2 regions of the Streptomyces sp. NPDC090045 genome follow, and region 1 is predicted to be linked to the other one. Evidence: riboswitches for the same ligand, from Rfam matches in the RefSeq annotation. Region 1 holds a riboswitch; the other holds the start of a gene.

Region 1 (7,282 bases):
CCTTCGCGGGCATGGCCCCGCCCGTGGCGAACAGCAGCGCGTTGGCCCGGCGGTAGTCCGGGTCCACCGGCAGCCCGTGCCGGGCCTCGGCCTCCCGCGCCGCGGCGTAGGCCCGCCCGCCGGGGCGGCTCCCGTAACCGATCAGCCGGTGGCCCACGGTGTCCCAGAACCACGGCAGGTGCGCCGGCGGCAGCCGTCGCGCCCGCGCCGCCATCGTGTCGACGAACCGGCCGGGCTTGCCCTGGGAGCGGCCCAGTTCGGCGCGCATGTCCTCGATCACGGCGCTCGCGGTCCCGGCGGCGTCCGGCTCGTGGGCGGCGGCCCAGTCGGCGTAGGTGGTCGAGACGTGGGTACCCGCGGTGGGCAGCAGGGCGGCGAACGAGGCGATCATGCCTGGGATCGTCGCATGCGCCACCGACACCGCCGGCGGCACGGCCCGGGGATCCGATCAAGCCGGGCTGACGCATCATCAGGTCATCTGTCCCGGACTCTTGACTCTGCTGCTGCCAGTGGCGATTCTCGTCCCACCGCTTGTGCGGGCCATGACAAACAAGCCACAGCCGTGCCCTGCGGCCGTGGCCGTCGTGCCCCCGGACGGATCCGGCTCCTCGACCGCGCCATCCACTGACCGAAGACGTGAGTGATGACCATTACCCGACACACGCACCACAGGCGTAGGCCCCTGGCGGTCCTGTCATTGCTCCTCGCCGTGGTGGCCATGGTGCTCGGCCCCGTGCCCAGTTCCTCCGCCGCCGACCCCGGCTGGTGGAACCCGGTCGCCCGGCCCGCACCCGACTCCGAGATCAACGTCACCGGCGAACCCTTCAAGGGGACCGACTCCCAGGGACGCGTCCGGGGCTTCGTCGACGCGCACGACCACCTGATGTCCAACGAGGGCTTCGGCGGCCGTCTCATCTGCGGCAAGCCGTTCTCCGAGCAGGGCGTGGCCGACGCGCTCAAGGACTGCCCCGAGCACTATCCCGACGGCACGCTCGCCATCTTCGACTTCATCACGAAGGGCGGCGACGGCAAGCACGACCCGAACGGCTGGCCGACCTTCAAGGACTGGCCCGCCCACGACTCGCTGACCCACCAGCAGAACTACTACGCCTGGGTCGAACGCGCCTGGCGCGGCGGCCAGCGGGTGCTCGTCAACGACCTCGTCACCAACGGAGTCATCTGCTCGGTCTACTTCTTCAAGGACCGCGGCTGCGACGAGATGACCGCCATCCGTCTGGAGGCGCAGAAGACGTACGACATGCAGGCGTACATCGACAAGATGTACGGCGGCCCGGGCAAGGGCTGGTTCCGGATCGTCACCGACTCCGCGCAGGCCCGCGACGTCGTCAAGCAGGGCAAGCTGGCCGTCGTCCTCGGGGTCGAGACCTCCGAGCCGTTCGGCTGCAAGCAGATCCTGGACATCGCGCAGTGCAGCAAGGAGGACGTCGACCGCGGCCTGGACGAGCTGCACAAGCTGGGCGTGCGCAGCATGTTCCTGTGCCACAAGTTCGACAACGCCCTGTGCGGGGTCCGCTTCGACCAGGGCGCGCTCGGCACGGCGATCAACGTGGGCCAGTTCCTGTCCACCGGCACCTTCTGGCAGACCGAGAAGTGCAAGGGCCCGCAGCACGACAACCCCATCGGTCTCGCGGCGGCTCCCGAAGCGCAGAAGCAGCTCCCGGCGGGCGTGGCGGTCCCCTCGTACGCGGCGGACGCGCAGTGCAACACCCGCGGTCTCACCGAGCTCGGCGAGTACGCGGTGCGCGGCATGATGAAACGCAAGATGATGCTGGAGATCGACCACATGAGCGTCAAGGCCGCCGGCCGGGCCTTCGACATCCTGGAGTCCGAGTCCTACCCGGGCATCATCTCCTCGCACAGCTGGATGGACGACAACTGGACCGAGCGGCTCTACAAGCTCGGCGGGTTCGTCGCCCAGTACATGAACGGGGCCGAGGGCTTCAGCGCGGAGGCCAAGGCCAAGAACGCCCTGCGCGACAAGTACAACGTCGGCTACGGCTACGGCACCGACATGAACGGCGTCGGCGGCTGGCCCGGCCCCCGCGGCGCGGACACCCCCAACCCGGTGCGCTACCCCTTCCGCAGCACCGACGGCGGCGCGGTGATCGACAAGCAGACCACCGGCGTGCGCACCTGGGACCTCAACACCGACGGCGCCTCGCACTACGGTCTGGTCCCGGACTGGATCGAGGACATCCGGATCACCGGCGGCCAGGACGTGGTGGACGACCTGTTCCGGGGCGCCGAGTCCTACCTCACCACCTGGGGCTCGTCCGAGAAGCACAAGGCCGGGGTGAACCTGGCCGCGGGCGCCCCCGCCTCGGCCAGCTCGTCCGAGTGGAACCCGTTCATCAGCTACGCGCCCTCGCGGGCCGTGGACGGGAACACGGGCACCCGCTGGGCGAGCGACTGGAGCGACGACCAGTGGCTCCAGATCGACCTCGGGACGCCGGGTCTGGTCAAGCGCGTCACCCTCGAATGGGAACGCGCCCACGGGAAGTCGTACCGGATCGAGCTCTCGGGCGACGGCACGAACTGGCAGTCCGTGTGGTCCACGACCACCGGTGACGGCGGGCTGGACACGGCGCAGTTCGCCGGCACCCCGGCCCGGTACGTACGCGTCCACGGACTCCAGCGCGGCACCCAGTGGGGGTACTCGCTCTACGAGGTCGGCGTCTACAGCAGCTGACGCCGCCCACGCGGTGCCCTGGTGCCGGGGCCGGCCGGATCCTCACCGATCCGGCCGGCCCCGGCCGTCTTCCCGCCGCCGCACCGAAGCGCCCGTACCGCACCGCCCGTACTCGCACCGCATTGCACAGCAGCACGAACCGAAGGGATCGCCCATGGCACGGATGCCGTCGGCCGACCGGCGCCGGCAGCTGACCGAGGCCGCCATCCGCGCGATGACCCGAGACGGGGTCGCCCGGACGACGACCCGGTCGATATCCGCCGAGGCGGGCGTGTCACTGAGCGTCTTCCACTACTGCTTCGACTCCAAGCAGGCCCTGCTCGAATCCGTCATGGCGGCCATCACCGAGCACAGCATCGCCGTGGTGAAGGAGGCGGTCCAGCCCAGGGCCACCCTCCGCGAGACCGTCCGGGCCGGCTTCCAGGCGTACTGGGACCACGTGTCCGCCCACCCGGGCGAGCACATGCTCACGTACGAACTCACGCAGTACGCCCTGCGCCGGCCCGGCTTCGAGCACCTGGCGCGACGCCAGTACCAGCTGTACGCCGACACCTACGCCGAGCTCATCGAACAGCTCCGTCACCACATGGGCCTCGAACTCCGCGTCCCCGTGACCGTGCTGGCCCGCTATCTGGCCGCCATGACGGACGGGCTGACGCTCAACCACCTCGTGCTCGGCGACGCGACGATCTCCACGGACATCCTCGACACGATCACCGACCACGTGGCGGGCCTCGTCGGCGACGACTGCGCCGGCGGCTTCGGCGACGGGGCCCGGCCGCCCGTCCGGGAGCGCGTCGCACCACCGCGCTCCGCCTGAGGCGGCCGGGTCCCCGGATCAGGCGCCGTCGGCGGTGACCTCGGCGCGGACCTGGCGGGCCGCCTCGACCAGGTTCTCCAGGGAGGCCCTGGTCTCCGGCCAGGCCCGGGTCTTCAGGCCGCAGTCGGGGTTGACCCACAGCCGTTCGGCCGGGATGGCCGCGAGGCCCTTGCGGAGCAGCGCCGACGCCTCGGACACCGAGGGGATCCGCGGCGAGTGGATGTCCCAGACGCCGGGGCCGACCTCGCGCGGGTAGTCGGCGCCCGCGAGCTCGTCGGCGACCTGCATGTGCGAGCGGGCCGCCTCCAGGCTGATGACGTCGGCGTCGAGGGCCTCGATGGCGTCGACGATGTCGCCGAACTCGGCGTAGCACATGTGCGTGTGGATCTGGGTGTCCGGACGGACCCCGGCGGTGGTGAGCCGGAAGGACTCGGTGGCCCACGCCAGGTAGGCGGCGTGGTCGGCGGCGCGCAGCGGGAGGGTCTCCCGCAGCGCCGGTTCGTCCACCTGGATGACGGAGGTGCCCGCCGCCTCCAGGTCGTTCACCTCGTCGCGCAGGGCCAGCGCCACCTGGCGGGCGGTGTCGCCGAGCGGCTGGTCGTCGCGGACGAAGGACCAGGCGAGCATGGTGACGGGGCCGGTGAGCATGCCCTTGACCGGGCGGCCCGTCTGCGCCTGGGCGTACGTGGTCCAGCGCACGGTCATCGGGTCGGGGCGGGAGATGTCGCCGGCCAGGACGGGCGGGCGGACGTAGCGGGTGCCGTAGGACTGGACCCAGCCGTGCTGGGTGGCGAGGTAGCCGGTGAGCTGCTCGGCGAAGTACTGGACCATGTCGTTGCGCTCGGGCTCGCCGTGCACGAGGACGTCGATGCCGGCCTTCTCCTGGAAGGCCAGGACCTCCCGGATCTCGGCCTCGATGCGGTCCTCGTAGCCCGCCGTGTCGATGCGGCCGGCCCGCAGGTCGGCGCGGGCCACGCGCAGTTCGTCGGTCTGCGGGAACGAGCCGATGGTCGTCGTGGGCAGCAGCGGCAGGCCCAGGCGGGCGTGCTGGGCGCTCGCGCGCTCCTCGTACGGCTGGGAGCGGCGGCCGTCGGCGTCGGTGATCGCCGCGGTCCGGGCGCGCACGGCGGGATCGCGGGTGACGGCGGAGTGGGCGCGGGAGGCCAGGTCGGCCCGGTTGGCGGCGAGTTCGGCCGCGATCGCGTCGGTGCCGCCGGAGAGGCCGCGGGCGAGCGTGGCGATCTCCGCGGTCTTCTGCCGGGCGAAGGCGAGCCAGCGCCTGACCTGCGGGTCGACGTCCCGTTCGACGGTGGCGTCCAGCGGGACGTGGAGCAGGGAGCAGGAGGCGGCCACGTCGACCCGGTCGGCGAGGCCCAGGAGGGTACCGAGGGTGGACAGGGACTTCTCGAGGTCGTTGATCCAGATGTTGCGGCCGTTGACGACGCCCGCGACGAGCCGCTTGCCGGGCAGGCCGCCGACGGCGGCGAGGTCGGCGAGGTTCGCGGCGGCGGCATCGGTGAAGTCCAGGGCGAGCCCGTCGACGGGAGCCTTGGCCAGCACCGGCAGGGCCTCGCCGAGCCGGTCGAAGTACGAGGCCACGAGCAGCTTCGGCCGGTCGCCCGGGGCGCCGAGCTCGCGGTACGCGCGGGCGGCGGCGTTCAGTTCGGCGGGGGTGCGGTCCTGCACGAGCGCGGGCTCGTCCAGTTGCACCCACTCGGCTCCGGCCGCGCGCAGGTCGGCCAGGACCCGGGCGTAGACGGGCAGCAGGCGGTCGAGCAGGGTCAGGGGCTCGAAGTCGGCGGCGACACCGGGGGCGGGCTTGGCCAGCAGGAGGTACGTCACGGGCCCGACCAGCACCGGGCGGGCGGTGTGGCCGAGCGCCCGTGCCTCTTCGAGCTCGGCGACCTGCTTCGAGGAGTCCGCCGTGAACACGGTGTCCGGGCCGAGTTCGGGCACCAGGTAGTGGTAGTTGGTGTCGAACCACTTGGTCATCTCCAGCGGCGCCACGTCCTGGGTACCGCGCGCCATGGCGAAGTAGCCGTCGAGGGCGTCGGTCCGCACCGCGGCGCGGTGGCGCTCGGGGACGGCGCCGACCATCACACTGGTGTCCAGCACGTGGTCGTAGTACGAGAAGTCGCCGGTCGGCACTTCGGTGATGCCGGCGTCGGCCAGCTGCTGCCAGTTGGTCCGGCGCAGGTCACGGGCGGTGCCCCGGAGGGCGTCGGCGGTGACGCGGCCCTTCCAGTAGCCCTCGACGGCCTTCTTCAGTTCCCGGCTGCCGCCCTGGCGGGGGTAGCCGTACACGGTGGCCTGTACTGCCGCGGCTGCGGACTCGGTGGTCACGGAACTCTCCTTCGCGAGCGTGTCTCCATGGACCCGGTGACGGGCCTGGGCTGCGAAGGGGTGCCGGAACGGGCGGACCGCCGGATGCGCGTACGCCTGAGGTACGCGCCGGAACGATCCGCCTGAAGCACGCCGACCCGCCCACGAGGTCACCGGGAAACCGGGCGCGGTCGTTCGCGCTCGGGCAACGGGCAGGTCTTCGGACTCGCGGGCACGCCTGCCGGTCTCCCGGCGGGCACCTACTGGCCGTCGCTTCCCAGGACCGGATCCGGTCCCAGTGCGTATGACGGCGGTCGTTCCCGCTCACCGCTGCGGGGCAGTCCCGGATTCCCACCGGGTTCCCTCTTACGACGCACCCCGTCCGGCTGACGGGTGCGAACCAGCTGCCCGGCCAGAGTAGATGGCGTTCGTCGCCAACGGACAGGGTTGTCCAATATCCGGATGGCGCGGCGAGACCGGGACACGGAGGATCCCCGCACCGCCGGGGCGGCGCGGGGATCCGGGGGGGGGAAGGTCAGTACCGGTCCAGCAGGGTGGTCAGGACCTTGTAGAGGACCGATTCCTCATCAGCCACGGCCTCCTCCGAACGCCAGGCCACGAAGCCGTCCGGGCGGACGAGGACCGCCCCGGCCGCGGTCGTGCCGTGCGCCTCGGCCCAGTCGCCGCCGTTCGAAGGGATCAGCTCGGCCTCCGGCCCGTTGCCGATGGCGTAGGCGTCCAGGCGCAGGTTCATCCGTTTGGCGACGGATCGCGCCGCCCCGCTCCACGGCGTGCCCTCGGAGCTGAGCAGGACGAAGGACCGCTCGTAGAGGTCCAGGGTGGACTTCTGCTGCTCCTCCCCCGGGGCGTGGAGCCACATGTGCGGCGCGCGCGTGCCCGGTTCGCCGCACAGACGCATCCGTTCGGGCACGACCGGCTGGTCGGGATCGGTGCCCAGGACCGCCCCCTGGTTGTAGCGGTAGCCCATGGCCACGGACAGGACACCGCCCTGCCGTCCGCCCGGGGCGGGCTCGGACTGGGCCCGGGGGGCGGTCTCGGGGTCGGGCTCGTACCCCGGGTGGCTGTGCTCGACGGACCGGGCCGAGGCGCGCTCGCTCGTCGCCCGCGCCACCGGGAGCCGCTCGGCCTCGTACGTCTCCAGCAGCCCGGGGCCGGCCGCGCCGTCCAGTACGGCCGCGAGCTTCCAGGCCAGGTTGTGCGCGTCCTGGATACCGGTGTTGGAGCCGAACGCCCCGGTGGGGGACATCTCGTGGGCGGAGTCGCCGGCCAGGAAGACCCGGCCGGCCACGTACCGCTGCGCGACCCGCTGGGCGGCGTGCCACGGGGCCTTCCCGGTGATCTCGACGTCCAGGTCGGGTGCGCCGATGGCCCGGCGGATGTGCTCGACGCAGCGCTCGTCTGTGAAGTCC
Region 2 (7,282 bases), 120 kb from region 1:
GAGCCCTACCGCCTGGTCGCCTCCGACCGGCGCTGGTACCTCCTCGCCTACGACCTCGATCGCGACGACTGGCGCAGCTTCCGCGTCGACCGGATGACCGACGCGTCCGCACGGACCTGGCGCTTCCGCCCGCGCGCGGCGCCCGACGCGGCAACGTACGTGCAGGAGGGTGTGGCGAGTCGGGTCTACCCGCACCAGGCGCGCTTCCTCGTGCACGCGTCGGCCGACACGGTGCGCGCGCAGATTCCGGCGTCGGCGGCCGTCGTACGACGGCGAGGGAGCAAGCTCTGCGAGGTGCTCAGTGGCGCCGCCAGCCTCGACTTCGTGCTCATGCACGTACTCCTGCTGGGGCACGACTTCGAGGTACTCGACCCTCCGGAGCTCGGGAGGCGCTGTCGCGCGCTGGCGGAGAGACTGCTGTCGGCCGGTACAACGATCTCACCGGTGCCGGACATGAGGGAGTCATGAGCCGCGACCACGCCAGTGCCGACTGAGCGCCTCCGCTGCCTCTATGCCGAGCACTCGACCCGATCCTGGGCTTCGCCATACGCCGGCCCGACCAGGCCGACGACGCCGCAGACATCGTCGCGGAGACCTTCCTGGTGGCCTGGCGACGGATCGGGTCGGAGTCGGGCGGTTCGGTCATGAGTGGTCCAGTTCGAGGAGTTGGGCTTCGAAATCGGCGATGCGCTTGTCGGCGAAGCGGAGGTTGGACCGGGCGCCTTCGAGGCGTTCTTGCAGCGTGCGGTGTTCCTGGGTCAGCTGCTGGACGCGGTGCTTGAGACTGGTGTTCTCGGTGACGAGCTGCTGGACGGATTTACCGGGGACCATCTGTTCGACGTCGCGGATCTGGCCCATCAGCTCGCCGATCCACTGCCGCTGCGTGAAGATCACCTTCTGCGCTCGGGTGAGTTCTTCCTCAGCGTTGAGCGCGCGTTCGCGCCAGGACGCTTCGATCCGCTCGTGCTCCTACTGGACTTCGTGGTCGTGGCTGCTGCGGTGGTCGGCGACGGCATGCTGGACGAGGGACCGCGCGTCGGTGTTCTCGTAGAGGAACGTGGCGGAGACCCTGGCCCGTTCGGCGACGGCCCGGACGGCCAACCGGCCTCGCTCTCGACGGAGTTGGCCGATCGCCTTCTCGACTCGGGTGAGCTTGTCCTGGGGTGGACGGGCCAGCCGCTACTGGCACACGCTCAGAGGTCGACTGCCCTGAGTCACTGCGAGAAAACCGCAGTTCAGAAGGCATGCACTTCCCCTCACAGCGACTGATCTGCGGGCCGGCTACCCCTGCGTCTCCCCCGAACTCCGGCGGGCCCTGGAACACGTGGCCTTCCACGATCTCCACCGGCACCTGGGCGAGGAGGCGGCCGCGGAGATTCCGGACGTGACCCGGAACCTCATCGACGAGGCGTCGGCGTACGTCCTGTTCTCCCTGACCCTGCTCGACGTCTTCGGCGAGGGTGACCTGGCCCGCCGCCGCGACGAGGCGGCGTCACGGGGCCCGGAAGGGGACCTGGACCTCCTGGGCCAGGCCCGTCAGGAGCTGGAGGTGTCGCCGTACAGCGCACGGCAGTTGATCGGCTCCATCCGCACGGCGTGGCGGCTCGCGGACGGCCCGGCCGCCGGTCTCCCGCCGACGGTCCCGCCCGCCCGCAGCCCCGACTGCCCCCGCCACCCGCGACCCGCGACCCGCGAACTGAGGCCGTCCGGAGGCCGGGGCGGCCGGGGGGACCGGCCTCGCGGGTAGGGTGTGAGCGCAGCTGGTTCGCACCCGTCAGCCGGACGGGGTGCGTCGTAAGAGGGAACCCGGTGGGAATCCGGGACTGCCCCGCAGCGGTGAGCGGGAACGACCGCCGTCATACGCACTGGGACCGGATCCGGTCCTGGGAAGCGACGGCCAGTAGGTGCCCGCCGGGAGACCGGCAGGCGTGCCCGCGAGTCCGAAGACCTGCCACTGCCCGCATGACGAAGCGTCGTGCGGGGGCCCGGGCACGCCTCCCCGGGACCTTTCTGCCGCGACTCGCGAAGGAGAGTTGACGTGGCCGACCAGACCGTCACCACCGCTGGGTGCGTTGAGCACGACACCGGCTTGCCCTATCTCGACGTCGACATCGAGGTCCCGGGGCTGATCCCCTCGTAGACGACGGGCCGCCCGGCGGGCCCGTGCAACGCCCTGCCCCCAGGCGCCGTGGTGCACCGTGCGGGGACACCGCCTTGCCGTCCCCGCGAGCCGTGGCGCGATGCACCGCGCTCGGCTCCGTGCGCCCGTTCGCTCCCGGGCCCCTGTGCGCCCTGCGCCCTGCGCCCCCCGACGGGGCGTCAAGAACATCCGAACCATCCGCGGTGAGAGGACCACCACCCATGCCCCGCAACCACCCGAAGGCCGTGCTGTCCGCGCTCGCCGTCGCCCTGCTGATATCCGGCTGCGGAGGCGGCACCACGCCCTCCGCCGCCCCCTCGCCGGGCACGACCGCCGAGGGCTTTCCGGTCACGGTCACCAACTGCGGGGTGACGAGCACCTATCGGCGTCCGCCGCAGCGCGCGGTATCGCTGAACCAGCACGCGACCGAGGTGATGCTGGCGCTCGGTCTGGAGAAGTCGATGGTGGGGACGGGCTATCTCGACGACAAGATCCTCCCCGAGTACCAGGCCGCCTACGACGGCGTGAAGGTGCTCTCGAAGGAGTACCCGTCCTTCGAGGCACTCCTGGAGGCCGAGCCCGACTTCGTCTACGGCGGGTGGTCCTCCACCTTCGACGAGAAGGAGGGACGCAGCCGGGCCGCCTTCACCAAGGCCGGGATCAACACCCGCCTCAACACCGAGGAGTGCCCCACCGGCCCGGTGGACGTGGCCGCCATGGACGAGGAGATCCGCACGGTCGCCAAGATCTTCGGCGTGCCCGAGCGGGCCGAGGAGCGGCTGGGGAAGCTGCACGCCACCCTCGACAAGGTCGAGACCGGGCTCGCCGGCGTCACCCCCGTCAAGCTCTTCGTGTACGACAGCGGCGACAAGACGGCCTTCACCGCGGGCGGCAAGGGCATCGGCAACGAGATGATCCGGCGGGCCGGCGGGGTGAACCTCTTCGCCGACCTGGACAAGGCCTTCGGCGACGTCTCGTTCGAGCAGGTGGCGCAGCGCGCCCCCGAGGCCATCGTCATCTACGACTACGGCGACCAGTCCGTCGAGGACAAGAAGAAGTTCCTGCTCGCCCATCCGGCGCTGAAGGACGTGCCCGCGATCAAGAACCAGCGGTTCGCGGTCCTGCCGCTGTCCTCCACGGTGGTCGGCGTGCGGGTGCCGGCGGCCGTCGAGTCGCTGGCGCGTCAGCTCCACCCGGGCCTCGTCCAGTGACCGGGGCGAAGGCCCCGGCACCTGTGGGGGCCGGCCTGCGCGAGGAGGCCCGGCCAGGCCTCCGCGAGGAAGGCCGGCCCGGCCCCGCGCGGCGCCCCGGGATCCCGTACGCCGTCGTGCTGGCCCTCCTGGGCGCGCTGGTGGCCGGCGCCGCCACCGCCGGCATCGCGGCCGGCTCGATCAGCGTCCCGGCCGACCAGGTGTGGGGCATCCTGCTGCACCGCGTGCACCCGTCCCTCGCCGAGCCGACGTGGACCCCGGTGCGCGAGACGATCGTCATGGACGTCCGCCTGCCCCGGGTGCTGCTGGCCGGGGTGGTCGGCGCGGGTCTGTCGGTGGCCGGCATGGCACTGCAGGCACTGGTCCGCAACCCGCTGGCCGATCCGATGCTGCTGGGCGTGTCCTCGGGCGCGTCGGTCGGCGCGGTGCTCGTCCTCGTCCTGAACCTGACGGTGTTCGGGCTGTTCACCCTGCCGATGGCCGCGTTCTGCGGGGCCCTGGCCGCCCTGGTCGCCGTCTACTTCCTGGCCCGCTCCGGCGGCCGGATGACGACGGTACGGCTGGTCCTGGCGGGTGTGGCCACGGCCGAGGTGCTGTCGGCGCTGGCCAGCTTCCTGATCGTCACCTCGAACGATCCGCACAAGACGCAGTCCGCGCTGCGCTGGATGCTCGGCGGTCTGGCCGGCACCACCTGGACGACGGTGTGGATCCCGGTCGGTGCGGTCCTGCTCGGGACGGCCGTCCTCCTCGGTGTCTGCCGTCCGCTCAACCTCCTGCTGGCCGGCGAGGAGGCCGCTGCGGCCCTCGGTCTGGACGTGCACCGGTTCCGCGGCGCCCTGTTCACGCTGGTGGCCCTGATGATCGGCACGATCGTCGCGGTCAGCGGGCAGATCGGCTTCGTCGGCCTGATCATGCCGCACGTGGTGCGGCTGCTCGTGGGCGCCGACCACCGCCGCGCGCTGCCCGCCGCGGCGCTCCTGGGTGCGGCGTTCCTCATCTCCGCCGATCTGGCCGCGCGCACCCTCATGAGCCCGGAAGAGATACCGGTGGGCATCCTCACCGCCCTCGTCGGCGGCCCCTTCTTCCTCTGGCTGATGCGACGGAAGGCCGCCCGGTGACCCACCGACCGACCGGAGAGCCCGGATCCCTGCGCGCCGAGGACGTCAGCGTCGTGGTGAACGGCAAGGCGCTGGTCCACGAGGCGTCCCTGCACGTGGCACCCGGCGAGATCGTGGGCCTCGTCGGCCCCAACGGCGCCGGCAAGTCCACCCTGCTGCGCACCTTCTACCGGGCGGTGCGGCCCACCTCGGGCCGGGTCCTCCTCGACGGCGAGGACGTCTGGCGGATGCCGGGCAAACGCCTCGCCCAGCAGCTCGCGGCCGTACTGCAGGAGACGTCCGGGGACTTCGAACTGACCGTGTACGACGTGGTGGCGATGGGCCGCACCCCGCACAAGCGGGCCTTCGCCGGCGATGACGCGGACGACCGCGACATCATCACCCGGTCCCTGGCGGAGCTGCGCGTCGACTCCCTCGCGCACGCGCCGTTCGACCGGCTGTCGGGCGGGGAGAAGCAGCGGGTCCTGATCGCCCGCGCGCTCGCCCAGCGCACGGGGACCATGGTGCTGGACGAACCGACCAACCACCTGGACCTGCGGCACCAGCTGGACGCCCTGCGGCTCGTGCGAAGGCTCGGCGTCACCGCCGTCGTCGCGCTGCACGACCTGAACCTCGCCGCGGCGTTCTGCGACCGGATCTGCGTGATGACGGGCGGCCGCGTCGTCGCCACCGGCACGCCCGCGGAGGTGCTGACGGCGCCTCTGCTGTCCGAGGTGTACGAGGTCGAGGCCGAGGTCATCGAGCATCCGCGCACCGGGGTGCCGTTCGTCAGCGTCCTGCCAGGCCACGAAGGGCCGGCCGACGGGGCGCCGGAGGGAGGCGAGCCGGCCGTTCGCCGGGACTGATCGGTACGCCGCTCACGCGACCCTCGCGGCCGTGCGGGCAACGGGGTGCAGGGCCGCGTACTCCAGCGGCGCCGACGGGTCGATCGAGACGTCGAGCTGCGCCGGGGCCGAGCCCGCCCGCACCAGGAGGTCGCCGACGGCGGCGATCATCGCCCCGTTGTCGGTGCACAGGGTCAGCGGAGGCACCCGCAGTTCGACGCCGGCCGCCGCGCACCGCTCCTCCGCCAGCGCGCGCACCCGCGAGTTGGCGGCGACCCCGCCCACCACGACGAGCGTCCGCACTCCGTACTCCCGGCAGGCGGCCAGGGCCTTGCGGGTGAGCACGTCCGCCACGGCCTCCTGGAGGGAGGCGGCGCCGTCGGCCAGCGGGATCTCCTCGCCGCGCAGGCGGTGCTGCTCGGCCCAGCGCGCGGCGGCGGTCTTCAGCCCGGAGAAGGAGAAGGCGTACGGGGCGTCTCCCTGACGCGTGAGCGGGCGCGGGAACGCCACCGCGCAGCCGTTGCCGCCGCGGGCGGCCCGGTCGATGGCCGGCCCGCCCGGATAGGGCAGGCCGAAGACCCGGGCCACCTTGTCGAAGCACTCCCCGGCCGCGTCGTCCACCGTGTCGCCGAGGTGCAGGATCGGATCGCGTACGAGGTCCCGTACGAAGAGCAGCGAGGTGTGCCCGCCCGACACGATCAGCACCATGCACGGGTTCGGGAGCGGCCCGTGCTCCAGGGTGTCGGCGGCGACGTGTCCGGCCAGGTGGTGCACTCCGTACAGCGGCACGCCGGCCGCGTAGGCCAGGGTCTTGGCACCGGCCAGCCCGACCTGCAGCGCACCCGAGAGTCCCGGTCCGGTGGTGACCGCGACCGCGTCGATGTCGGAGATCCGCAGCCCCGCCTGGTCCAGGGCCTCCCGTACGACGGGGTTGAAGGCGTGGAGGTGGGCGCGGGCGGCGATCTCCGGCACCACCCCGCCGAACCGCGCGTGTTCGTCCATGCTCGACGCCACCACGTGCGCGAGCAGCCGGCCGTCGGACACGATCCCGGCACCGGTCTCGTCACACGACGACTCGATGCCCAGCACCACAGGAGAGCCCACCAGAACCTCTTTCGCGCGCATTCAGTAGTTGCAAATTTCTCGCAATAAGGTACGCCGCCGGAAGGGGTTCGACGCCAACGGGTGTCGGCGGGAACTCGCACCGCACCGCGCACGACTACCTCTCCGGCGGCTCCCGCACGGATGACCGCGACGGGCACAGCGCCGTACACGTACCCAGGATCTGGAGAGCCGATGACCGGAAGGCAACCCGAGTCCCGCCCCCGCCCCGCCTGGCCCCGTTGGGCGCCGCCGCCGGCCCTGGCCGGGTTCGTCGTGCTCCTGACGGCCGTGTTCGCCCTCTCCTACGGGGTGGGATCGGCCGCCGGGCCGGTCGCTCCCGGCCTGCACCGGACCGGCACCGATGGGGGATCCGGCGGCGGTATGGGCGGCATGGGCGGTACGCATCCGGGGAGCGGGCGGTGACCGCGGACGCGGTGGGCTCCACCCTGACCACGACCGATCTGACCGTCGGCGGTATGACGTGCGCGGCCTGCGTGAACCGGGTGGAGAAGCGGCTGGCGCGGCTCGACGGGGTGACCGCGACGGTCAACCTCGCGACCGGGAAGGCGCGGGTGAGCCATCCGCCCGCCGTGACGGTCCAGGACCTGGTCGCGGCGGTGGAGCGCGCGGGGTACACCGCCGAGCCGCCCCCGGCGCCCGTACCGCCCGAGGACTCCGCGCCTGCGGAGCAGACCGCTGACGGCGAAGGCAAAGGCGAAGGCGAAGCCGGTGAGGGCGAGGGTGAGGGCGAACGCCTGGAGCGCGAACGGCTGTTGATCACCGTGCTGCTCTGCCTCCCGGTCCTCGTGCTGTCGATGGTGCCCGCCCTGCAGTTCCGCAACTGGCAGTGGCTGTGCCTCACTCTCGCCGCTCCGGTCGTCGTGT

What was found. A riboswitch is a leader RNA that binds a small molecule or an ion and turns the genes downstream of it on or off. The one in region 1 is predicted to bind cobalamin.
Region 2: it holds a riboswitch for cobalamin, as region 1 does, so the genes downstream of both, ACIPYQ_RS29335 (ABC transporter substrate-binding protein) here and metE (5-methyltetrahydropteroyltriglutamate--homocysteine S-methyltransferase) in region 1, are expected to answer to the same signal.

The regions. Positions count from the first base shown of each region.
Region 1 is NZ_JBIVFA010000013.1:145,711-152,992, forward strand. Features, by position in the region: gene ACIPYQ_RS29790 (hypothetical protein) at 1-391, opposite strand, end outside; gene ACIPYQ_RS29795 (discoidin domain-containing protein) at 644-2,710, shown strand; gene ACIPYQ_RS29800 (TetR/AcrR family transcriptional regulator) at 2,865-3,530, shown strand; gene metE (5-methyltetrahydropteroyltriglutamate--homocysteine S-methyltransferase) at 3,549-5,873, opposite strand; cobalamin riboswitch at 6,046-6,272, opposite strand; gene ACIPYQ_RS29810 (FAD-dependent oxidoreductase) at 6,388-7,282, opposite strand, start outside.
Region 2 is NZ_JBIVFA010000013.1:24,645-31,926, forward strand. Features, by position in the region: gene ACIPYQ_RS29315 (helix-turn-helix transcriptional regulator) at 1-468, shown strand, start outside; gene ACIPYQ_RS29320 (hypothetical protein) at 643-894, opposite strand; gene ACIPYQ_RS29325 (DUF6262 family protein) at 970-1,176, opposite strand; gene ACIPYQ_RS29330 (hypothetical protein) at 1,325-1,747, shown strand; cobalamin riboswitch at 1,745-1,971, shown strand; gene ACIPYQ_RS29335 (ABC transporter substrate-binding protein) at 2,362-3,351, shown strand; gene ACIPYQ_RS29340 (FecCD family ABC transporter permease) at 3,453-4,469, shown strand; gene ACIPYQ_RS29345 (ABC transporter ATP-binding protein) at 4,439-5,314, shown strand; gene tsaD (tRNA (adenosine(37)-N6)-threonylcarbamoyltransferase complex transferase subunit TsaD) at 5,327-6,385, opposite strand; gene ACIPYQ_RS29355 (hypothetical protein) at 6,590-6,820, shown strand; gene ACIPYQ_RS29360 (heavy metal translocating P-type ATPase) at 6,874-7,282, shown strand, end outside.